Regions from separate parts of the Pseudothermotoga caldifontis AZM44c09 genome, predicted to be linked through region 2. Evidence: predicted binding sites of a transcription regulator. Region 2 holds the regulator's gene; each other region holds the start of a gene.
The links. Region 2 encodes HrcA, which represses chaperone genes, less so after heat shock. Its sites were predicted from a motif close to ATTAGCACTCNNANNNTNNGAGTGCTAAT; they were not measured.
Positions count from the first base shown of each region.

Region 1: dnaK (molecular chaperone DnaK) is a predicted target of HrcA. The motif match lies at 2,736-2,764, and genes of this name have one in related genera.
Region 3: groES (co-chaperone GroES) is a predicted target of HrcA. The motif match lies at 2,899-2,927, and genes of this name have one in related genera.

Region 1 is NZ_AP014509.1:597,002-603,802, forward strand. Features, by position in the region: gene recG (ATP-dependent DNA helicase RecG) at 1-1,393, opposite strand, end outside; gene TSP01S_RS10285 (hypothetical protein) at 1,347-1,499, opposite strand; gene hpt (hypoxanthine phosphoribosyltransferase) at 1,496-2,017, opposite strand; gene TSP01S_RS02875 (MBL fold metallo-hydrolase) at 2,031-2,663, opposite strand; gene dnaK (molecular chaperone DnaK) at 2,908-4,683, shown strand; gene TSP01S_RS02885 (Hsp20/alpha crystallin family protein) at 4,726-5,172, shown strand; gene TSP01S_RS02890 (ATP-dependent Clp protease ATP-binding subunit) at 5,225-6,801, shown strand, end outside.
Region 2 is NZ_AP014509.1:1,878,214-1,885,014, reverse strand. Features, by position in the region: gene TSP01S_RS09345 (YncE family protein) at 1-398, opposite strand, end outside; gene mraY (phospho-N-acetylmuramoyl-pentapeptide-transferase) at 395-1,300, opposite strand; gene TSP01S_RS09335 (UDP-N-acetylmuramoyl-tripeptide--D-alanyl-D-alanine ligase) at 1,297-2,562, opposite strand; gene TSP01S_RS09330 (UDP-N-acetylmuramoyl-L-alanyl-D-glutamate--2,6-diaminopimelate ligase) at 2,555-4,036, opposite strand; gene hrcA (heat-inducible transcriptional repressor HrcA) at 4,140-5,162, shown strand; gene TSP01S_RS09320 (nucleotide exchange factor GrpE) at 5,159-5,716, shown strand; gene dnaJ (molecular chaperone DnaJ) at 5,700-6,801, shown strand, end outside.
Region 3 is NZ_AP014509.1:28,244-35,044, reverse strand. Features, by position in the region: gene TSP01S_RS00180 (hypothetical protein) at 1-605, opposite strand, end outside; gene mreB (rod shape-determining protein) at 605-1,615, opposite strand; gene TSP01S_RS00170 (hypothetical protein) at 1,659-1,859, opposite strand; gene TSP01S_RS00165 (YitT family protein) at 1,874-2,764, opposite strand; gene groES (co-chaperone GroES) at 2,949-3,218, shown strand; gene groL (chaperonin GroEL) at 3,234-4,850, shown strand; gene TSP01S_RS00150 (DUF429 domain-containing protein) at 4,899-5,552, opposite strand; gene TSP01S_RS00145 (cupin domain-containing protein) at 5,549-5,884, opposite strand; gene TSP01S_RS00140 (cupin domain-containing protein) at 5,946-6,212, shown strand; gene aguA (agmatine deiminase) at 6,380-6,801, shown strand, end outside.

The sequences.
Region 1 (6,801 bases), 730 kb from region 2:
GAAATCTCTTGATCTTGTCCTTTTCAGACCTGCTCGTGTCACCCAGCAGTAGGGCCGTCTTGATTCCGAGGTTTTCGAAGGCTGGAGCCATCCTCCTGTAATGCTGCGTTGCGAGTATAGAGGTTGGTGCCATCACGGCTGCCTGAAAGCCCGCTTCGAAGTTATCCACTATGGCGAGCTGCGCCACGACCGTTTTTCCGCAGCCCACATCGCCCTGGAGCAACCTGCTCATGGGACGTGGCGAACGCATGTCTTCCCTTATTTCTTCATGGGCCCTCTTCTGAGCGTTGGTCAATTCGAAAGGAAGGCTTTTCAGAAACTCCTGTGCCAGCTTCCCTTCGATCTTTTTTGCTATGCCCCCTATGGATTCGAGCGTGTGTCTGGAGAGCAACATGGCCAGCTGCAGATACAACAGTTCTTCGTAGGCGAGTCTTTCTCTGGATTTTTCGAGCTGGTGCATCGTCTTTGGAAAATGCATCCCGTACAGTGCCGTGGCGAGGTCTATCAACTTTCTTTTCTGAATGAATTCGGCGGGCAGTTCATCCTGAACTCCCACAACGCAATGTATGTTCTGCCTCACAAGTTTTCGAAACTCTTTCTGGCTTATACCTTCGGTCAGGGGATAGATCGGGAGTATCTCGAGGACGTTGGAGTTTTCAACCGGTTCCACTTCGGGATTGACGATCTCCAGGCCGCCAAAGGTGCCTTTCTTCACCGTGCCGGTGACGAAGACCTCTCTGCCCTTCAACGTTTGGAGTTGCTTATAAATGAATTCCTGGTTGAACCATTTGAGGAGTAGATGGTGTATGCCGTCCGCGAGCACCGCGGCCACGATCTTCATGGTTGGAAGTTCTTTGATCTCCACGTTCGTTATCTTTCCCTTCGTGGTGACCTTCTCACCGATCAGAACGTCTTTGATCGGAAGCACTCTGCGTCGATCTTCATAGTCACGCGGGAAGTACGTCACGAGGTCCTTCAACGTGTTTATCCCGAGCTTTTGCAAGATCTTTTCCCTTTTCGGCCCCACACCGCGCGCGTACTTTATCTCGAGCGACAGCTGCTTGGCCTGCGATGGATCGGGCCTGGAAAAGAAATGCCACGATCTGTACCTTTCGATCATGCCCAACGCGTGGTTCAAGCGTTTGAGAGCACGTTCCTTCGGAAGTTCCACGATCGGTTCAAGGTAGTTCATCAGCTGTTCCAATCTTTCACGTGCGTCCGGATCCTCGAGAAGAGGATCTTGGAGGAACTCCTTGCTTCGATGGATCCAGTCAGAGATCTGCTGGAAGGAGGCCTGGCTGTCGAGAACTTTGAGAACGAGTTCTTCGAGTTGGTCGAAGAACTCCTCAACGAGAATGGGTCTCGCCGATGAAAATTCTTGTCTGGCCTTCATAGACCACACCAATTCTCGCCCTGATCAGCTGGTCGAGGCAGATGAGGAGGATCGAAACGATCAGAGCCACCATTATGCTGGCAACGATCATGAATCCCTTTCTCATGTGTCGTTCTTCAGATACCCTATGAAGGGAAGATTCCTGTACTTTTCGTCGTAGTCTAAACCATAACCGATCAAAAAGACGTCCTGCACCTTGAATCCGACGAAGTCTATCGGGATGCCGTGCTGGTACTTCTCTTTTTCGATCAGTGTGGCCACTTTGAGGTCCGCCGGCTTGTACTTCCTCAGATAGTTCAGGATGTACCTGAGCGTGTTGCCTGTGTCGACGATGTCTTCGACAACGAGCACGTACTTTCCCTGAAGTGGCTCGTCCACCCAGGATTTGACCCTTATCCTTCCAGTGGACTCGGTTCCCGCGTAGCTCGATACGTGCACGAAAGAGTAATTGACGTTCATGTTCAAATTCAGCACGAGCTCGCTGAAAAAGTGGATCGAGCCCTTCAACACGCAAATAGCGTGCAGGGTATCCGTCTTGTCTTTGTAGTAGTTTTCGATCTCTCTGGCAAGCTGTTTGATGCGCTCTTTGATGGTCTTCTCCTCGAGCAGGACTTCTACAGTCACGTGCTGCCTCCTTTCAGATGGTAGGAACATACACTGCTGCTCGCTGAGATTTTACATCTTCCGTCAGTTCGAACGAACTTTCGGACAGTCTTTTAACGTTCGTGAAGAACTTGAGAAAATCCTCCACAGGACTGAGATCGAACTTGATGTACTTCGTCCTGTAATGCATGGGAACGACGACGTTCGGTTGAAGCTGTTCCACGATCTTTTTCGCTTCTTCTGGGCCCACCGTGAACGTACCGCCGACAGGGATCAAAAGGACGTTCGGTTGACCGATCTGTTGAACCTGCTGCTGATCGAGTACATGACCGAGGTCTCCAAGGTGCACTATTTTCCAGTCTGGAAATTCGAACACGAACACGATGTTCGTACCTCTTCTGGTACCCCCGGCCTCGTCGTGGAAGGTTTTCACACCCCTGATCTTGAGATTCTTGAAGCTGTACTCACCTGGTTCTTTGATCAGCTGGAATTCTCCTCTGAGCAGCCGATGCGCGTTGTGATCGAAATGCTGATGGCTTTCGGTGACGATGTCGGGAGAAACGTTTGGAACCCTGTAGCCAACGGAACTGTCGAAAGGATCCGTCAGGATGCTGATGCCACCGTGCTGGATGAGAAAACACGCATGCCCATACCACGTGAGTTTCATATCCAATCCCCCTGTGAGAAATTATAGCAAGCTGTCGAGGATCCTTTGCGGTGAGACCCAACCGCGAGGTTATTTGTCAGTCACAGGTAACGAGTGCTATACAGTTTGCAAACATAGAAATTATCGTATATATAATGCCTATGAAAAGGCACATTTGAAAACATACAAAATCATCGACTCCCCCTTGACAAGCCGTTGACACCTCAATATAATGAAGGTGGAAATGTTCCGGGAGGTGAAAGAAATGAGCGACAGGGAATTCGTTGTGGGTATCGACCTGGGTACCACGAACTCTGTGATAGCCTGGATGAAACCAGACGGTTCCATAGAAGTCATACCAAACGCTGAAGGTAGCAGGTTGACACCCTCCATAGTCGCGTTCACAAAAACGGGTGAAATACTCGTCGGAGAACCTGCAAAGAGGCAGATGATCCTCAACGCCGAGAGGACCATCAAATCCATCAAGCGCAAGATGGGTTCGGACTACAAAGTCAGAATAGACGACAAAGAATACACACCTCAACAGATCAGCGCGTTCATCCTGATGAAGATGAAGAAGGACGCAGAACAGTACCTCGGTGGCAGGATCAGGAAAGCGGTCATCACCTGTCCTGCGTACTTCAACGATGCCCAGAGACAGGCAACCAAAGAAGCTGGCCAGATAGCTGGCTTCGAGGTGTTGAGGATCATCAACGAGCCCACTGCTGCCGCACTCGCGTACGGACTCGACAAGAAAAAGGAGCAGAAAGTGCTGGTGTACGACCTCGGTGGTGGAACGTTCGACGTTTCGATCCTCGAGATCAGCGAAGGCGTTATACAGGTCATAGCCACGAGTGGTAACAACCACCTCGGTGGAGACGATTTCGACCAGAGGATCATCGACTGGCTCGCTGAAGAATTCAAGAAACAGCACGGCATAGACCTGAGAGAGGACAAGCAAGCGCTGCAGAGGCTCAGGGATGCAGCGGAAAAAGCGAAGATCGAGCTATCGACGAAGCTCGAGACCGACATCAGTCTGCCGTACATCGCGGCAACGAGTTCCGGACCGTTGCATCTGGAAGCCAAACTGACCAGATCGCTGTACGAATCTTTGGTGAAGGATCTCGTCGAGATGACGAGGGGTCCAATCGAAAGGGCCCTGAGCGATGCGAAACTCTCACCGAGAGACATAGACGAGATCATACTCGTCGGTGGAATGACCAGGACCCCGATGGTTCAGAGGTTCATCTACGAAATCTTTGGAAAAGAACCGAACAAGAGCGTCAACCCGGACGAAGCGGTTGCGATCGGTGCCGCGATACAGGCAGCCATACTCGCAGGCAGCGCCAAGGATAAGGACATCGTACTGGTGGACGTCACACCGCTCACGCTCGGAATAGAAGTGAAAGGCGGACTCATGGAACCGATCATACCGCGCAACACGACCATACCCGTGAGAAAGAGCAAGATCTTCACGACAGCTGAAGATTACCAGACGGAGGTCGAGATCAGAGTCTATCAAGGCGAACGTGCGATGGCGAGAGACAACATATTCCTTGGTAGCTTCAGGCTCGTGGACATACCACCGGCACCGAGGGGAGTGCCGCAGATAGAAGTGACGTTCGACATAGACAGCGACGGAATCGTTCACGTCTCGGCGAAGGACCTGGCAACCAACAAGGAACAGTCCATGGTCGTGACCGGCAGACACAAACTCAGAGAAGACGAGATCAGAAAGATGATCGAAGAAGCTCAGAAGTACGAAGAGCAGGACAAAAGAAAACGTGAAGAAGTCGAACTCAAGAACAGAGCAGACGATCTCGCTTACCACGTGAACAAGATGCTGAAAGAACACGGCGACAAGCTTCCGCAGGATCTGAAGGTCAGACTGGAAAACCTCGTCAGAGACCTTAGGGATGCCATCAACCGTGACGACATAGCCAGAGTCAAGTTGCTCTTCGACAATCTCCAGCGCGAGAGCATGAAGATAGGCCAGTACCTGTACGAGAGTGTACGCAAACAAGAACCTGGTGCACAATGAAAAATCGAATAAAAAACCCGACCCGTGAAAGGAGGGATGTGTATGTTGCTCGAAAGACGCGAAGACTTCTTCAGACCATTCAGAGAACTGCAGAGGGAGATCGACAGACTCTTCGAAGACTTCTTCACTCCGAGCATCAGAAGGAGGTCTGAAGCCTTCAGCTTCACACCGGACATCGACGTGTACGAGACCGACAAGGAACTAGTCATCGAGGCTGAAGTTCCAGGAATGGACAAGAAAGACATCACCGTGAAGATCGAGGACAACGTGCTCAGGATCTCCGGTGAGAAGAAGCTCGAGCGCGAGCACAAGGACAGGAACTACAGAGTCTACGAAAGGTCTTACGGCAAATTCGAAAGGTGCCTTGCCTTGCCCGACTACGTAGACACAGAAAAGATCAAAGCAAAATACGAAAACGGAGTTCTCACCATCACGATCCCGAAACGTGAGGAAGTGAAGGCGAAGGTTGTCGACGTGAAGATCGAGTGAAACACAGAGGGGCGGGCAACCGCCCCTCAATTTTCGAAGGAGGTGAAACACGATGATCGATTTCAAAGACTACACAGAGAGCGCACAGAGAGTGCTCGGAGCGGTCCAGGATATACTGAACCGCTACGGTCAGAACCAGATGTCCTCTGAACACATACTTCTGGCCATACTCGAGGACGGCGATAACGCCGCTGTCGATATCTTGAGAAAGATAGGTGTTAACATAGATGTTCTCAGGGATGAGACGTCTTCCTTCGTGAGTAAGTACGGCATGAGATCGTACAATCCTCACAGCCAAGTTGGGCAGATCTACCTTACACCCGATGCGAGGCATGTGCTCGAAGAGGCGAAACGCGAAGCCAGAAGGATGGGAGACGAGAAGGTCGGAACCGATCATTTGTTGCTCGGAATGATCCTTTCTCCCGGTTCGATGACTTACAGGTTGCTGACCCGCTACGGTGTCACTCCGGACAAGGTGTACGAAGCGATAAGGGATCTGAGAACGAGCGGTAAGACCGCAGAGGATGAAAATGTGGATATTCTCTTCAAGTTCACCGAAGATCTGACACGCATGGCAAAGGATGGGAAGCTTCTGCCGGTGATAGGCAGAGAGAAAGAAATACAGCGTGTCATTCAGATACTCGGCAGAAAGTTCAAGAACAATCCCGTCCTCATAGGCGATCCAGGCGTCGGTAAGACTGCCATAGTCGAGGGCCTGGCGCAGAAGATCGTGAAGGGTGAAGTGCCAGACTTTCTGAAAAACAAGAAAATCCTCAAGCTGGACATGGGAAGGATCATCGCGGGAACGAAGTTCCGCGGCGAGTTCGAAGAGAGGATGAAGAAACTGATAGACGCTCTCAAGAGAAACGCTTACCAGTACATCCTCTTCATCGACGAGCTTCACACCGTCGTTGGAGCTGGAGCGGCCGAGGGTGCGGTGGATGCCGCGAACCTGCTCAAACCTGAACTGGCACGCGGAGAGATGCAGGTCATCGGGGCAACCACGATCAACGAATACAGAAAGTACATCGAAAAAGACAAAGCCCTCGCGCGAAGGTTCCAACCCGTGATGGTGCCTGAACCCAGCGTTGAGGAGACCATAGAGATCCTCAAGGGAGTCAGAAAAGAGTTCGAGAAGCACCACGGGGTGACCATAACAGATGAGGCACTCGTGGCTGCGGCGAAGTTGAGCGCCCGGTACATCACCGACAGATTCCTGCCGGACAAAGCGATCGACCTCATAGACGAAGCCGCCGCCACGAAGAGGCTCTCAGGCGAGAAAATCGTCGATGAGAACGACATAGCGAAGATCGTTGAGCAGTGGACGAACATACCGGTTTCGAAGATGCTGGAATCCGAACGTGAGAAGCTCATGCGCCTCGAAGAACTGCTCCATCAAAGGGTGGTCGATCAGGAGGATGCGGTCTCGACGATCGCCAGGACGATAAGAAAGGCTCGCGCTGGTTTGAAGGATCCGAGAAGACCCGCCGGAGTGTTCCTGTTCTTGGGTCCGACGGGTGTTGGTAAGACCGAGCTCGCCAAAGCGCTCGCCTGGGTACTGTTCGGAACCGAAGACGCACTGATCAGGATAGACATGAGCGAGTACACGGAGAAACATTCGGTTAGCAG
Region 2 (6,801 bases):
GGATCGATCGTGTAAACGGCAGGTTCCTTCGAGCACAGTACGTAAAGCTTCCCGCCGAAGATCTTCAACACCGTAGGATAGTTTTCCACCTGGATACGCCTGACGAACTTTCCGAAGATCGTGTACACCACAACGCTCGATCTGTGATAGTCGCTCACGAAAACGTAACCAGCGTGGTGGATGGCCCACGCCGGATAAGAAAGCCCTGAAGATATCTCTGAAAGGAACTGTCCCGTGTCGGTGAAAACTAAGACCGATGCGGGCTTCGGTCTGACCAGGCACACGATCCCTTCGTTGAGTGTCATCTTGGTGTACCCATAACCAATTCCGATCGATGTGACCTGGTGAGCGAAGAGCGAACAGACGAGCAAGAGAAAGGACAGGGAAATCTTCCTCATGAAATCCTTTCCCCAAGGACCGCGAGCATGGAGACGATGAGATTGGTCAGTGAAAACATTTGAACGATCCTTTCTTCTTTCCAGCCGAGCAACTCGAAATGGTGATGTATCGGAGACATTTTGAAAACCCTTCTCTTGAACAGCTTGTAACTGCTCACCTGAATCATGACACTCAGCGTCTCGGCGATGAACACACTCGTGAAGAGCAGGGCCAGAAGCTCGGTGGACGTTCTCACCGCGACGGTCCCTATCAGCGCGCCGAGCACGAGCGAACCCGTATCACCCATGAAGATCTTCGCGGGTTTGATGTTGTAGAACAGAAAGGCCATCAGACACAGTGAAAGCAAGATGAGCGAATCAGCACTCTTTCCGAGCAAAAACCAGTACGGTATCGCACTCGTCAGAAACACGCTGGCTGCGAGTCCGTCCAGGCCATCAGTCAGGTTCGACGCGTTGCTCAATCCTGCTATCAAGAGCACCGCAAAAACCCAGTAGAGGTTTCCGAGGTCCAGTCTCCCATGTGTGAATGGAATCTGCAACTCGGTGTCGGGTTTGATCAAGAACACGAGGATCGATGCGAACAGTAACTGTAAAGAAAGTTTCTGCCACGCTCTCAAACCGAGAGATTTTTTTCTGAGAACGCTCAAAAGATCATCTAAGAAACCGATGAAAGCGAACAGGACGATCGTCAAAGCGTCTATCGTGTATCCAGATACGAAGCACGATAGGGCCCCAAAAACAGCAAATAAGATTCCGCCCATCGTGGGTGTGCCCGTTTTGTACCCATGGAGGTCTGGGCCTTCTTCCCGAATGAACTGACCGATGTGGTACTTTTTGAACAGCTTTATGAGGAATGGATACAGGAGCAGACAAGGAAGGAAGGTCAAAACGAAGTACTTCATTCAGCTTTTCCTCCCAGAAAGAGATTGACTACCTTTTCCATACCCACCGCGCGTGAAGCTTTGAACAGCACGGCATCTTTCCTTCTCAATAAGTTCTTCAATTTCGTCACTATCACCTCAGGTTCGTCACTCTTCAACAGTATCTTGGAGCATTCCATCGAATCGATTTCGTGATCGACATTGTAGACGAAGACTCCGTCGAGCTGTTCGAGGATCTTTCCGAGTTGTCTGTGCGTTTCCTGAGAGTAGACACCCTGTTCCTTTATCGATCCGACCACCGCGTAGGTCCTCTCGCCGAGCTTTTTCAGCGTCTCGACTGCCACCTTGAAAGATTCCAAACTTGCGTTGTAAGTGTCGTCAACCACGTACACTTCATCTATCAGCAGGACCCTGAACCTCCCGCCCACGGGAACGAAACTCTCCAGCTTCGTGAGATCCACCCGAAGATCCAGAACATCGAAGACGGCCAGGACTGCCGCAACGTTCACCAACTGTCCCACGTTAAAGATCGTCGAAAAACGTAACTGGTGGACACCTTTCGGAGTTTCGTACCACGCCCTCGTGGAGAGTCCTTCGTAAACGTAGGAGGTGAGACGGTAATCCCCCGACTGGAAACCGAAGGTGACGAAATCTCTGCTCCTGACCCTCTCAAGGATCCTTGGATCGTTGTGCAGGATGGCGATACCGTTTTCTCTCATATTCTCTACTATCTCGAGTTTGCCCTTCAGGATCTGTTCGTCTCCACCTGCAACGCCCCTGTGCGCGGTGCCGACGTTGAGGAGAACCGAAACGTGAGGCTGTGCGATGCGACACAGCGTGGCTATATCACCAGGTTTGTTCATTGCCATTTCCAGGATCATGTAAGGCTGACCACGATAATCGTTCAGTATCGATAAAGGCAATCCGATCTCCGTGTTGAGATTTCCAGAATTTCTGAAGGCGATCTCTTCCCCCAGACAGTGGTGGATCATTTCCTTGGCGGTGGTTTTTCCGTTAGAACCAGTTATACCGACGATTTTAGGTTCGTGTTTGACAATCTTTTGTTTGGCCAGTTCCTGAAGGAAAAGTCTCGTATCCTCGACGAAGTACAGCTTCTCTTTCTGAACGTCCACGGGCCGTTCGACCACCGCGAGGGCTGCGCCTTTTTCGAGGGCTTCGCGCACGTAATAGTGTCCATCCGTTCTTTCGCCTTTGAGAGCTACAAAAATACAGCCTTCGAAGGCTTCTCTGGAATCTATGACGAACTTCGCGTTCTCAAACATGCCGTCTTTCCCTCTGGTATTCTTGAAGGATTATCTCCCTGATCACATCCGCGTCTTTGAAAGGAATTCTCCTCTCATCTGAGAAGATCTGGTACTCTTCGTGTCCTCTTCCTGCGACTATGACCATATCGCCCCGGTTCGCCAGTGTGATGGCAGTTTCGATGGCCTCACGCCTGTCTGGAATCACGAGGTAAGCCGCTCCTGGTGGGACGCCACGCTCCACTTCGGCGAGTATTTCCAGAGGATCCTCTCCCCGGGGATCGTCGGTGGTTATGATCGACACGTCCGAATATCGGCACACCACCTGCGCCATCATGGGCCTTTTTCCTCTGTCCGACTGACCACCGGCACCGAAGACGGTGATGATCCTACCACTGCTGAGGTGCTTCGCCGTGATCAGGGTTTTTTCGAGGGCGTCCGGGCTGTGGGCGAAGTCAACGACCACGTCTATGCCAAGAAGACTGGCTTCCGGGATGAACTGAAACCGGCCGTCGACACCCGGAAACGTGCCTATGGAACCAGCAACGTCGTTCGGATCGTAACCCAGTTCCACCAGACCTGCGAACACCAACGTGGCGTTGTAAGCGTTGTGATAACCAGGTGTTCTGAACCACAATCTGTACCTACCAGCGGGACAGTCCACTTCGAACTTCGTCCCGTGCCTGCTGATCTCTATGTTTTCAATTCGATACTGGCTCTGTCTGGCGATCCCATAGACGATTTTTCGCACCTTTCTGTTCAAAAGGTGTGCGTACTCGTCGCTGATCAGCGCGATTCCACTCTCTTTCAGCAGATCAAAGATGTGCAGCTTCGTCTGCGTGTACTCCTCGAACGTCTGGTGAAAATCCAGATGGTCCCTCGTTATGTTCGTCAAAGCAGCTATGTCGAACCTCACCGTTTCGACCCGTTTCAGAGCGAGCGCGTGCGATGAGACCTCCATCACGAAATGTGAACCGCCCAGATCGACAGTTTTCTTCATCGCCCTGAGTATTTCCAAAGCGTTTGGGGTTGTGTTATCGTGGTGGAACCTCGGTTCTCCCAGGATCTCGTAATACACCGTTCCGAGGAGGCTTCCGGTGCTTGAAAGGCTCTGAAGCACGTGATGGAAGAGATGGACGCTCGTGGTTTTTCCGTTGGTACCCGTGACACCCGCAACGAGAAGTTTTTCGTAAGGCCTCGCGTAGAAGACATCCGCCAGGATCGCTTCGGCGAGTCTGGTGTCGCTGACGATCACGTGCGGGATGTTTTCACTCAAAGGTCGGTCCGAGATCAAAACGCGGGCGCCTTTGTTGTAAATTTCCTGCGCTATCTCGTGCGAATCGAACCTTTTACCCCTGTGACACACGAACAGACAGCCCGGTTTGACCCGGCTGGAGTTGTTGACCACGTCCACAATGTTCTCACCGAAGTTGCCGTTGAGCCTGGCTTCGATGAGTATGGGTCTCAATGCCTCGATGACTTCTTCAACGCGCATCGTATCACCTCTACTTTGATATTGTAGTATGATCAGGTTCACTTGACAAGGACGGAGGAATGTGCTATGCTGAAATTAGCACTCGAGTGGTGAGAGTGATAATATGAGGAGGAACAACAGGGTCAACGAAAGACAGAGAAAGATCCTCTACTGTGTCGTGAGGGAATACATACTGACGAAAAGGCCGATCAGTTCTGAACACGTCCTGAACGTGTCCAGTCTATCGTGCAGTGCCGCGACCGTCAGAAACGATTTGAGGAAACTGGAATATCTGGGCTATCTCTATCAACCGCACACCTCTGCGGGCAGGATCCCGACCGACAAGGGTCTGAGGTTTTACGTGGACGAAACGTTGAAGCTCACGAAAGATTACGCACAGAGATCTCAGCAAGTCGAAGTGCGATATTCCATGACTTACGGTGATATGGAGAAGATCCTCGAAGGAGCGGCGATCGCGCTGGCGAGAATGACCAGAGGGGCAGTCGTGCTGGAGAAACCCGACACCGGGCGCTTGAAAGTTCTGAGGGCCATCGTGACACCCATCACCTCGTATCACTATTTGATCTCCATCGTTACAGAGCTCGGTTTGATGAAATTCATGCCCTTCAGGAGTCTCGGCGATGTGGATCATGCAAAGCTCGAAAACCTTCTCAATCAGCTGCTGAGGGGGAGGAGCATCGATAACCTTTCCGGCGAGGTGTTCGAAGGTGATTGGGATGAGTTCCTGATAGACCTTTCTGAACAACTCGTCACTTCTCTAAAAGAGGATCTGAGGAACAGCATGATAAAGTACGGCCTGGACGTGCTTGTGAGCAGCGAAACGTTCAACATAGACGAGATCAGGGCGCTTTCGAGGTTCCTCTCAGACGACGCACTCATCAAATCCTTCATGAACAGGGTTCAGGAGGTCCCTACCGTCTTCATAGGTAGTGAACACGGTTTTCAGGGCATGGAGAGATTCTCCATCTTTGTGGATACCTATCGCAGGGAGAACGAACCAATGGGTAAAGTGCTGATCGTGACATCCAAGATCGTCAAGTACGAGGAGATAATGAACGTTCTGACCTACGTCACAAGCAGGTTGACCGAGTACTTCACGGTGGCAACGAGGGAGGTGGAAAGATGAACGAAAACGAAAGGCTCAAAGAAGCGGTTGAAAACAAAGAGACGGTTGAGAAAAACGATGAAAAGAAAGTAGAGGAAAATTTGATCGAGAAGCTGACGAAGGAAAAAGAAGAACTCATGAGACACCTCAAGCAACTGAAAGCCGAGTTCGAGAACTTCAAGAGGGACACCCTCAGAGACAGGGAAATGATCCTCAAGAACGCGAACGAATATCTGCTCACCAAGTTGATACCGATACTCGACGATTTCGAGCGAGCGTTCACGGCTGTTGATTCCGGCGCACCGTACGAAGATTTCTACAAGGGAATGAAACTCGTTTACAAGAAACTCTGGAAGGTTTTGAACGATGAAGGCTTTTTCAAAATAGAGGTCGGTCAGAAGTTCGACCCGTTCGAACACGAAGCCGTTGAGAGGGTGGAGACAAACGAGAAAGAAGAGTACGATATAGTCGAGGTTGTTGAAAATGGTTACAAGTACCATTCCAAAGTCCTCAAACCCGTGAAGGTGAAGGTTGCGGTGAAGCCAAGGGGTGAAGAAGGTGCCAAGACAGTATAAAGATTACTACGCGATCCTCGGCGTTCCGAGGGACGCCTCCGAGGAGGAGATAAAAAAAGCTTACAAAAAGTTGATAAAACAATGGCATCCCGATCTCCACCCTGAGAACAAGAAAGAAGCCGAGGAGAAATTCAAGGAGATCCAGGAAGCTTACGAGGTTCTGAGTGATCCTCAGAAACGGGCCATGTACGACAGATTCGGTTATGTGGGAGAACACGAATTTACACAGCAAACTTCGACCACTTCTTTTGAAGACATATTCAGGGACTTTGAGAGCTTTTTTGGGCGTGACATCTTCGACATCTTCTTCGGCGATCGGGGTGCCACCCAGGAGACTCAGAGGACGAGGAGACGGAGATCGGGTGAAGATATCAGTGTGACGGTCGAGATAGATTTTTCTGAGTCTCTCACTGGCAAGCAGATGCCGATCGAGTACGACAGGTACGAAGTTTGTGACCACTGCCATGGTGAAGGAACAGAGCCCGGAAGTGGTTATCAGACGTGTCCAAGGTGTCACGGCACGGGGGTGCTCAGGGAGGAAAGGAGGAGCGTCTTTGGCGTCTTCGTGAGCTCCAGAACGTGTCCCACCTGCGGTGGGACCGGACGTGTCGTGAAGGAAAGGTGCCACGTGTGTGGCGGAACTGGCAGACTGAAACGAAGAGTCAGAACTGTGATCAACATACCGGCAGGCGTTACGGACGGAACCAGACTCAGGATCGATGGTGGCGGTAACGCCGGCTACGATGGGGGACCTTACGGCGATCTTTACGTGATCGTCCACGTGAGGCCAGACAGGAGGTTCAGGCGCCAGGACGACGACATATACACGGAGATCAGCATAGATTACTTGCAGGCGATCCTTGGAACCACGGTTCGTATAGATCTGCCCGACGGTGGTACAACGATGCTGAGGATACCGCCAGGTACGCAGCCCGGTACGGTGTTCAGGCTCAAGGGAGAGGGTGCTCCGTCCGTGAGGACGGGCAGGCGTGGGGATCTTTATGTGACCGTCAACGTGAGGATACCGGAGCAACTCTCTTCGAGGGAAGCACAGTTGTTGAGAGAAATTGCGAGGGAAAAAGGTA
Region 3 (6,801 bases), 160 kb from region 2:
AACGAATCGCCTTGTCTTCCGACGACCTCGCCCAGCACGTCGCACCCCATGTCCCTGAGAAGCTTGCCGTTGCTGAAACTTTCGGAGATCCTCACGGTGAAGCCTGTAACATCGATGTCTTCATAAACGTACAGCCTCGTTCCACCCGTGAGATCACCTTCCAAGCTCACCTGACTCGATTCGACGGTGACCTGCATCGAGAATTCTGGAGAGTTCCAAAGTTCAACCCAGCACACGTGATCGCTGGTGTGTCTGACGATCCCTACGAACCTTTTGTTCTCTGGATCTATCGCGATATCTCCCGCCTTGGCCTGCCCAGTCGCTATCAAGTAGTTCTGTCTGAAACCCAGAACAACGTTCGATTGTTCGAAAATGACATCACCTATCCTGATGACGTTCTCCCGTTCGACGCCTTGGAGCACCAGCGCGACGGCTTCGTTCAACTTGTGAAGCGTGTGCCTCAACACGTTTGCAGGGTACACAATGGAATGAACAAAACGGAAGAGAAATTTTGCCGGTTTTGAGAGAAAAACGGCATTCAGGGCGAAAATGGTGGCAAAAATGAACAGATACGCGATGAAGAAATTGAGCTGACGGGTGCTCATCAGTCCACCTGCTGGAGTTTCTTCAGAATATCCACCTTATCGAGCACCTTTCCAGCCCCAACCGCAACACAACTCATGGGATCCTCCGCCCTGACGACTTTGATACCGGTTTCTTTTTCTATGAGTTTGTCGATGCCTCTGGTGAGGGAACCACCACCTGTTGTGACTATACCCCTTTCGACGATGTCCGTGACCAGCTCTGGTGGAGTCCTCTCGAGTGTGGATTTGATCGCGTCGATGATGGCGCTCACAGGTACCATCAAAGCTTCCCTGACTTCCCCTCCCCTTATCGTGATCTTCCTTGGAAGACCCGTCGAAAGGTCTATACCGGTCACCGTGGTCTCCAGATCGTCATACTCCGGTGATGGGAAGACGTTGCCTATCTCTATTTTGATCCTTTCACCGGTTCTCTCACCGATCGCCACACGGTAGGTTTCCCGAACGTACTGGACGATCGCTTCGTCCATCTCATCGCCGGCGATCCTTATCGATTCCCAGACCACGATGCTACCCAGCGATATGACGGCAACTTCCGTCGTTCCACCACCGATGTCGACGATCATGTTCCCGTTGGGTTCCTCAACGTCGAGTCCGAGCCCTATCGCGCTCGCCATGGGTTCTTCTATCAAAAACACTCGGGCTGCACCCGCTTCGAGGCCAGCTTCCAGAATGGCCCTCTTCTCCACATCGGTGATGCCGATGGGAACACCTATGACAACCCTCGGTTTGAAGAGAGAGAACGAGGTCCTCGTTTTACCTATGAAGTACTTGAGCATTGCGAGTGCCACGTCGTAATCGGCTATGACACCGTCTCTGAGTGGTCTGACGGCGATGATGGAAGCTGGGGTTTTGCCGAGCATCATCTTCGCCTCGAGACCCACTTTGATCACTTCTCCAGTATCGGCATTTATGGCAACAACGGAGGGTTCGTTTATCGCGATACCTTTGCCTTTCACGTAAACGAGGGTGTTCGCCGTGCCGAGATCGATTCCCAGATCCTTCCTCACCACGATGCGCACCGTCCTTTTTTATCGCACTAAATCGATTTTACCATCAGGCGAAGTAAGCGGTGAAGAAAGACAGGCCATACAGTACAGCTGTGATCAGCAAAGCCTTCCAGCCTCTTCTGTTGTGATCCCTCATCTTCTCATTTTCCTGGTTTCTCATCGCCTTCAGACCCAGTTCAAAGCTTATGATTGCGAACAGAAGAACGATCGAGCCCGCGTAGAAAAGAATGTTCGAGACCGTCCTCAAGGTTTCAAACCTCCTCAGAACACGTTCCCTATGTTCTGAAAACCTTCACCTATCACGTGGCGAGCCTCACTGATTATTATGAACGCATTTTTGTCGAGTTTTCGAATGAACGATATCAGTTCTCCAAGCTCTCTCCTTCTGAGGACTATGAGCAGTATCTTCCTGTCCTTCTGGGTGTACGCACCCTTACCTTCTATGTAAGTCGCACCCCTTTTAAGCTCTTTGAGGACGAAGCTGGCTATCTCCTCGTGTTTGTCCGAGACCACCATCACCTGAGTTGAGGATTCGATACCTTTCAATACGAAGTCTATCATCATTCCGTTGATCAGTATGGCGAGCACGGCGTACATTCCAAGTTTCGTTCCCATGACGGTACCAGCGAAGATCGCTATGAGCAGGTCTGCTATCAGGAGCGTGGTACCCATGGGTGCGGCGAAGAACTTGTTGAAGATGCGTGCGACTATGTCGGTACCGCCCGTGGACGCGTTCTGAGTGAAGGTGAGGGCCATGCCAACCGCGGTGATGATGTCACCGAAGAGCACGGCGATGATGAGATCGTCGGTGAATTTCGGGGTCGGAACGATCCTGTCGAAGAAGTCTACGAAAAAGTTGAGGAGGAACGTGCAGTATATCGTTTTCAGGCTGAAGTCCTTTCCCACCGTGATGAAACCAACCAGGAAGAGCAGAGCGTTTATGATGTACATCCACACACCCACAGGAAGGCCCACGAGTTTGTTGAGAACGATCGCCAGACCGCTCGCGCCTCCGGCGGCGATCGAATTCGGAATGAGGAAAGAGACCACACCGATCGCCGTGATGACCACACCAAGAGTGGCGAGTACGTACTCTTTGAGGATGTACTTCCTGCTCACATTCTCACCTCCGCACAGGAAAGATTTTACCATTAAAGCGTTAGTTTTCGGGAGAAAAAGCGTTTACTTGGAAAATATTTCGGAGTAATCGCCTACAATCGGAATTACTGAGTCATAAACGCCAAAAATGTGGACTTGATTTGTCACGGAAAGTGGTGTATTCTATAATTAGCACTCAGATATACAGAGTGATAAAATTCGAAAGGAGGTCGTGGCTATGAAGGTTGTACCGCTCGGTGAAAGGCTTTTGATCAAACCCATCAAGGAGGAGAAGAAGACCGAAGGTGGGATCGTGTTGCCAGATTCGGCCAAGGAAAAACCCATGAAGGCAGAAGTGATCGCCGTTGGGGAAAAAGTTGAGAACATCGATGTAAAGCCCGGTGACAAAGTTATTTACTCGAAGTACGCCGGTACCGAAATCAAGATCGATGATGTTGAGTACATCATCATTGATGCCAACGATATACTGGCGAAAATCGAAAACTGAGAGGAGGGAGAGGTTATGCCCAAACTGTTGAAGTTCAATGAAGAAGCGCGCAGAGCACTCGAAAGAGGCGTTAACAAAGTTGCGGATGCTGTGAGGATCACGCTTGGACCCAAGGGTAGAAACGTGGTCATCGAGAAGAGTTGGGGTTCACCGACCATCACGAACGATGGAGTCTCGATCGCTAAGGAAATAGAACTCGAAGACAAGTTCGAAAACCTTGGAGCCCAACTCGTCAAGGAAGTTGCGTCGAAGACGAACGATGTTGCTGGTGACGGTACAACGACGGCCACCGTGCTCGCACAGGCGATGATCAGGGAAGGTCTGAAGAACGTTGCGGCCGGTGCGAACCCGATACTCCTCAAGCGTGGGATCGACAAAGCTACAGAAGTCGTTGCCAAATTCATCAAGGACAACGCGAAGAAGCTCTCCGGTAGGGAAGACATAGCGCACGTTGCAGCGATAAGTGCCAACAATCCCGAGATCGGTGAACTCATCGCTGAGGCAATGGACAAAGTTGGCGAGGATGGAGTCATCACGGTGGAAGATTCCAAGACACTGGAAACCTACGTTGAGTTCACCGAAGGCATGCAGTTCGACAGGGGTTACATCTCACCGTACTTCGTAACGGACGCCGAAAAAATGGAAGTTGAACTGAAAGAGCCGTTCATACTCATCACCGATAAGAAACTGAGCGCCGTCAGGCCGCTGATACCGATACTCGAAAAGGTCGCTCAGACTGGCAGGCCACTGCTCGTCATCGCGGAAGACGTAGAAGGTGAAGCGCTCACAACGCTGGTGCTCAACAAGCTCAAGGGTACGTTGATGGCCTGCGCCGTGAAAGCACCCGGTTTCGGTGACAGAAGGAAAGCGATGCTGCAGGACATCGCGATACTGACCGGTGGAACTGTGATCAGCGACGAACTTGGAATCAACCTTGAGGATGTCACACTCGAAGACCTCGGAAGGGCCGACCTGGTGAGGGTTAAGAAGGACGATACGATCATCATCGGTGGTAAGGGTAAACCCGAGGAAATCAAAAAGAGGATCGCTCAGATCAAGTCCCAGATCGAGCAGACGACCTCCGAGTACGAGAAGGAGACGTTGCAGGAAAGGATGGCGAAGCTCGCCGGTGGTGTCGCCGTCATAAAGGTCGGAGCAGCAACCGAGACCGAGTTGAAGGAGAAGAAACACAGGATTGAAGACGCCCTGAGCGCGACGAGGGCCGCCGTTGAGGAAGGTATCGTACCCGGTGGTGGCGTGACGCTGTTGAGGGCCAGGAAAGTCGTCGAAGAGCTGCTGAACAAACTCGATGGTGACGAAAAGATCGGAGCCCTCATCGTCTACAAAGCGCTCGAAGCACCCATCAAACAGATCGCCGAGAACGCCGGTTACGATGGAGCGATTATAGTCGAGCGTGTGCTCAGCTCCAAGGACTTCAGCTTCGGATTCGACGCTCTCAAAGGAGAATACGTCGACATGTTCAAGGCTGGAATCATAGATCCAGCGAAGGTCACAAGGAGTGCGCTGCAGAACGCTGCATCCATCGCCGGCATGTTGCTGACAACTGAGGTCCTTGTCGTCGAAAAACCCGAAGAAAAGAAAGAAACAACGCACATGCCACCTGAATACTGATGAAGATCGATAGAAAATAGAGAGGAGGGCAGCCCGCCCTCCTCTTTTTCATGGTGTGAGCACCAGCAAGATGCCCACATCTTCGTTGCCAAACGTTAGAAACGATCTTTCGCTCGCGAGCCCGACCGTGATCGCACAGACCAGTGAGTCGAGGAAGTCTTCGTAACTTTTGACATCGCCCCGGACTGCATCGAAGTCGTCTGGTATTTCGATGAACGTTTCGATTTTCTTTCTCAAGTATTCGAGTTTCTCGAGTTTTTCTTCAGATCGCAACTTTTTGTAGTGAAACACTCTCATGTTGTTGAAAAGGACCAAGATCGTGGCGTGAGGGTAGACTTCGAAGATGTTGCCCTTTTGAAAGCTGTACCCGATGGTTTTCAAGGCTTCGTAGAGTTTTTCGGGAAAAAAGAAGGGATACCTTCTTCTGTTCACAGGATAAAGAGAGAGCCCGAACCTTGCGAAGTGCTTGAGAAATTCCTTCTCGTTTGGTCTGTGCCCGGTTTCGTTCCGAATCACCAAGGGTGCGTCCACACCGATGACCGCGTTTTTATAGTTCCTCAACGGTTGAACGATCCGTTCGATATCTTTACTGTAGACAAAATCGACCAGACGGAACTGTCTGTCCAGAACAGAAACAGCGGTAGGTTTCTTTCCTGTCCAAGAAGGATCGATGCCGCAGAAATGATCGAAATGTCTCTTCACACTTCACCTTCCTTCGGCACGACGCAGATGAAGGACGAAGGTCCATCTGAAATGTTGACGAACTGATGGAGTTCGTTTGGAGCCACATAGACGAAGAATCCTTCCTCTACAATTCTTTCTTCGTTCTGGGATACCACCTTGAGCTTCCCTTCGACAACGAACACTTCGTGTTCCCATGGATGCGAATGGAACGGGGTGGACGCGTTCGGTTCGAGAGTGAACAACCTCATGACGAAGGTTGGCGCTTCGTTTTTGTCGATGAGAACCCTTTTCAAGATCTTACCGTCCATGAGCTTTTGAGGTTGTACTTCATTCCAGTGTTTGATCAGCACCACGATCCCTCCCAGAGATATTACAGCACTTGCTGTACAATACCTGTAAGGGGGTATTCAAATGAAAGAAGTGAAGGTTTGGAAACCCAGCGAAGAGGAAATGAGAGAAGCCAAGAAGTGGCCCACCTGGTCGAAGGAAGAAAGCGTTTTCGATTGGTACTACGATGAGGATGAACAGTTCTACGTGGTTGAGGGAGTGGTGGAGGTCACGCTGGAAGATGGTAGAAAAATACAGTTTGGACCAGGCGACATGGTGAAGTTCCCGGCGGGAATGAGGTGCACCTGGCACGTGAAGAAACCCATTTTCAAGCACTACAGGATCGGCTAAAAAATATGGGCGATCTTTCGATCGCCCAAGAAACATTCTATCCGCGTGTCTATCTTGTCAAAGGAGGGTGGGGGGTCTCGCCCTGGTTCCACACTTTAGACGATGTGTTTTTCTGGACGGTTCAGTTCGGGTTTGTAAATTCATTGTAAACTGGGGAGAGATTGAAGATGAACCTACTCAAAAGTATCCCGCGTGAGGACGGTTTCAGGATGCCCTCAGAATTCGAGCTTCATTCAAGGTGCTGGATGATCTGGCCAGAAAGATCGGACAACTGGAGAAACGGTGCAAAACCGGCGCAGGAGGCTTACTCGAAGGTCGCTGAGGCCATCAGCCAGTTCGAGAAAGTCACCCTGTGCGTCTCGCACGATCAGTACTACAACGCGAGAAGGAAACTTCCCTCACGCGTGAGAATCGTCGAAATGTCGAGCAACGATGCGTGGATGCGCGATGTTGGTCCAACCTTCGTGGTGAACGACGAGGGGATCGTGCGTGCGGTGCGCTGGAAGTTCAACGCGTGGGGAGGACTGTACTTTCCCTGGGTCAAGGATGAGCTCGTGGCTCTGAAAGTCGCCGATATGGAAGAAATGGA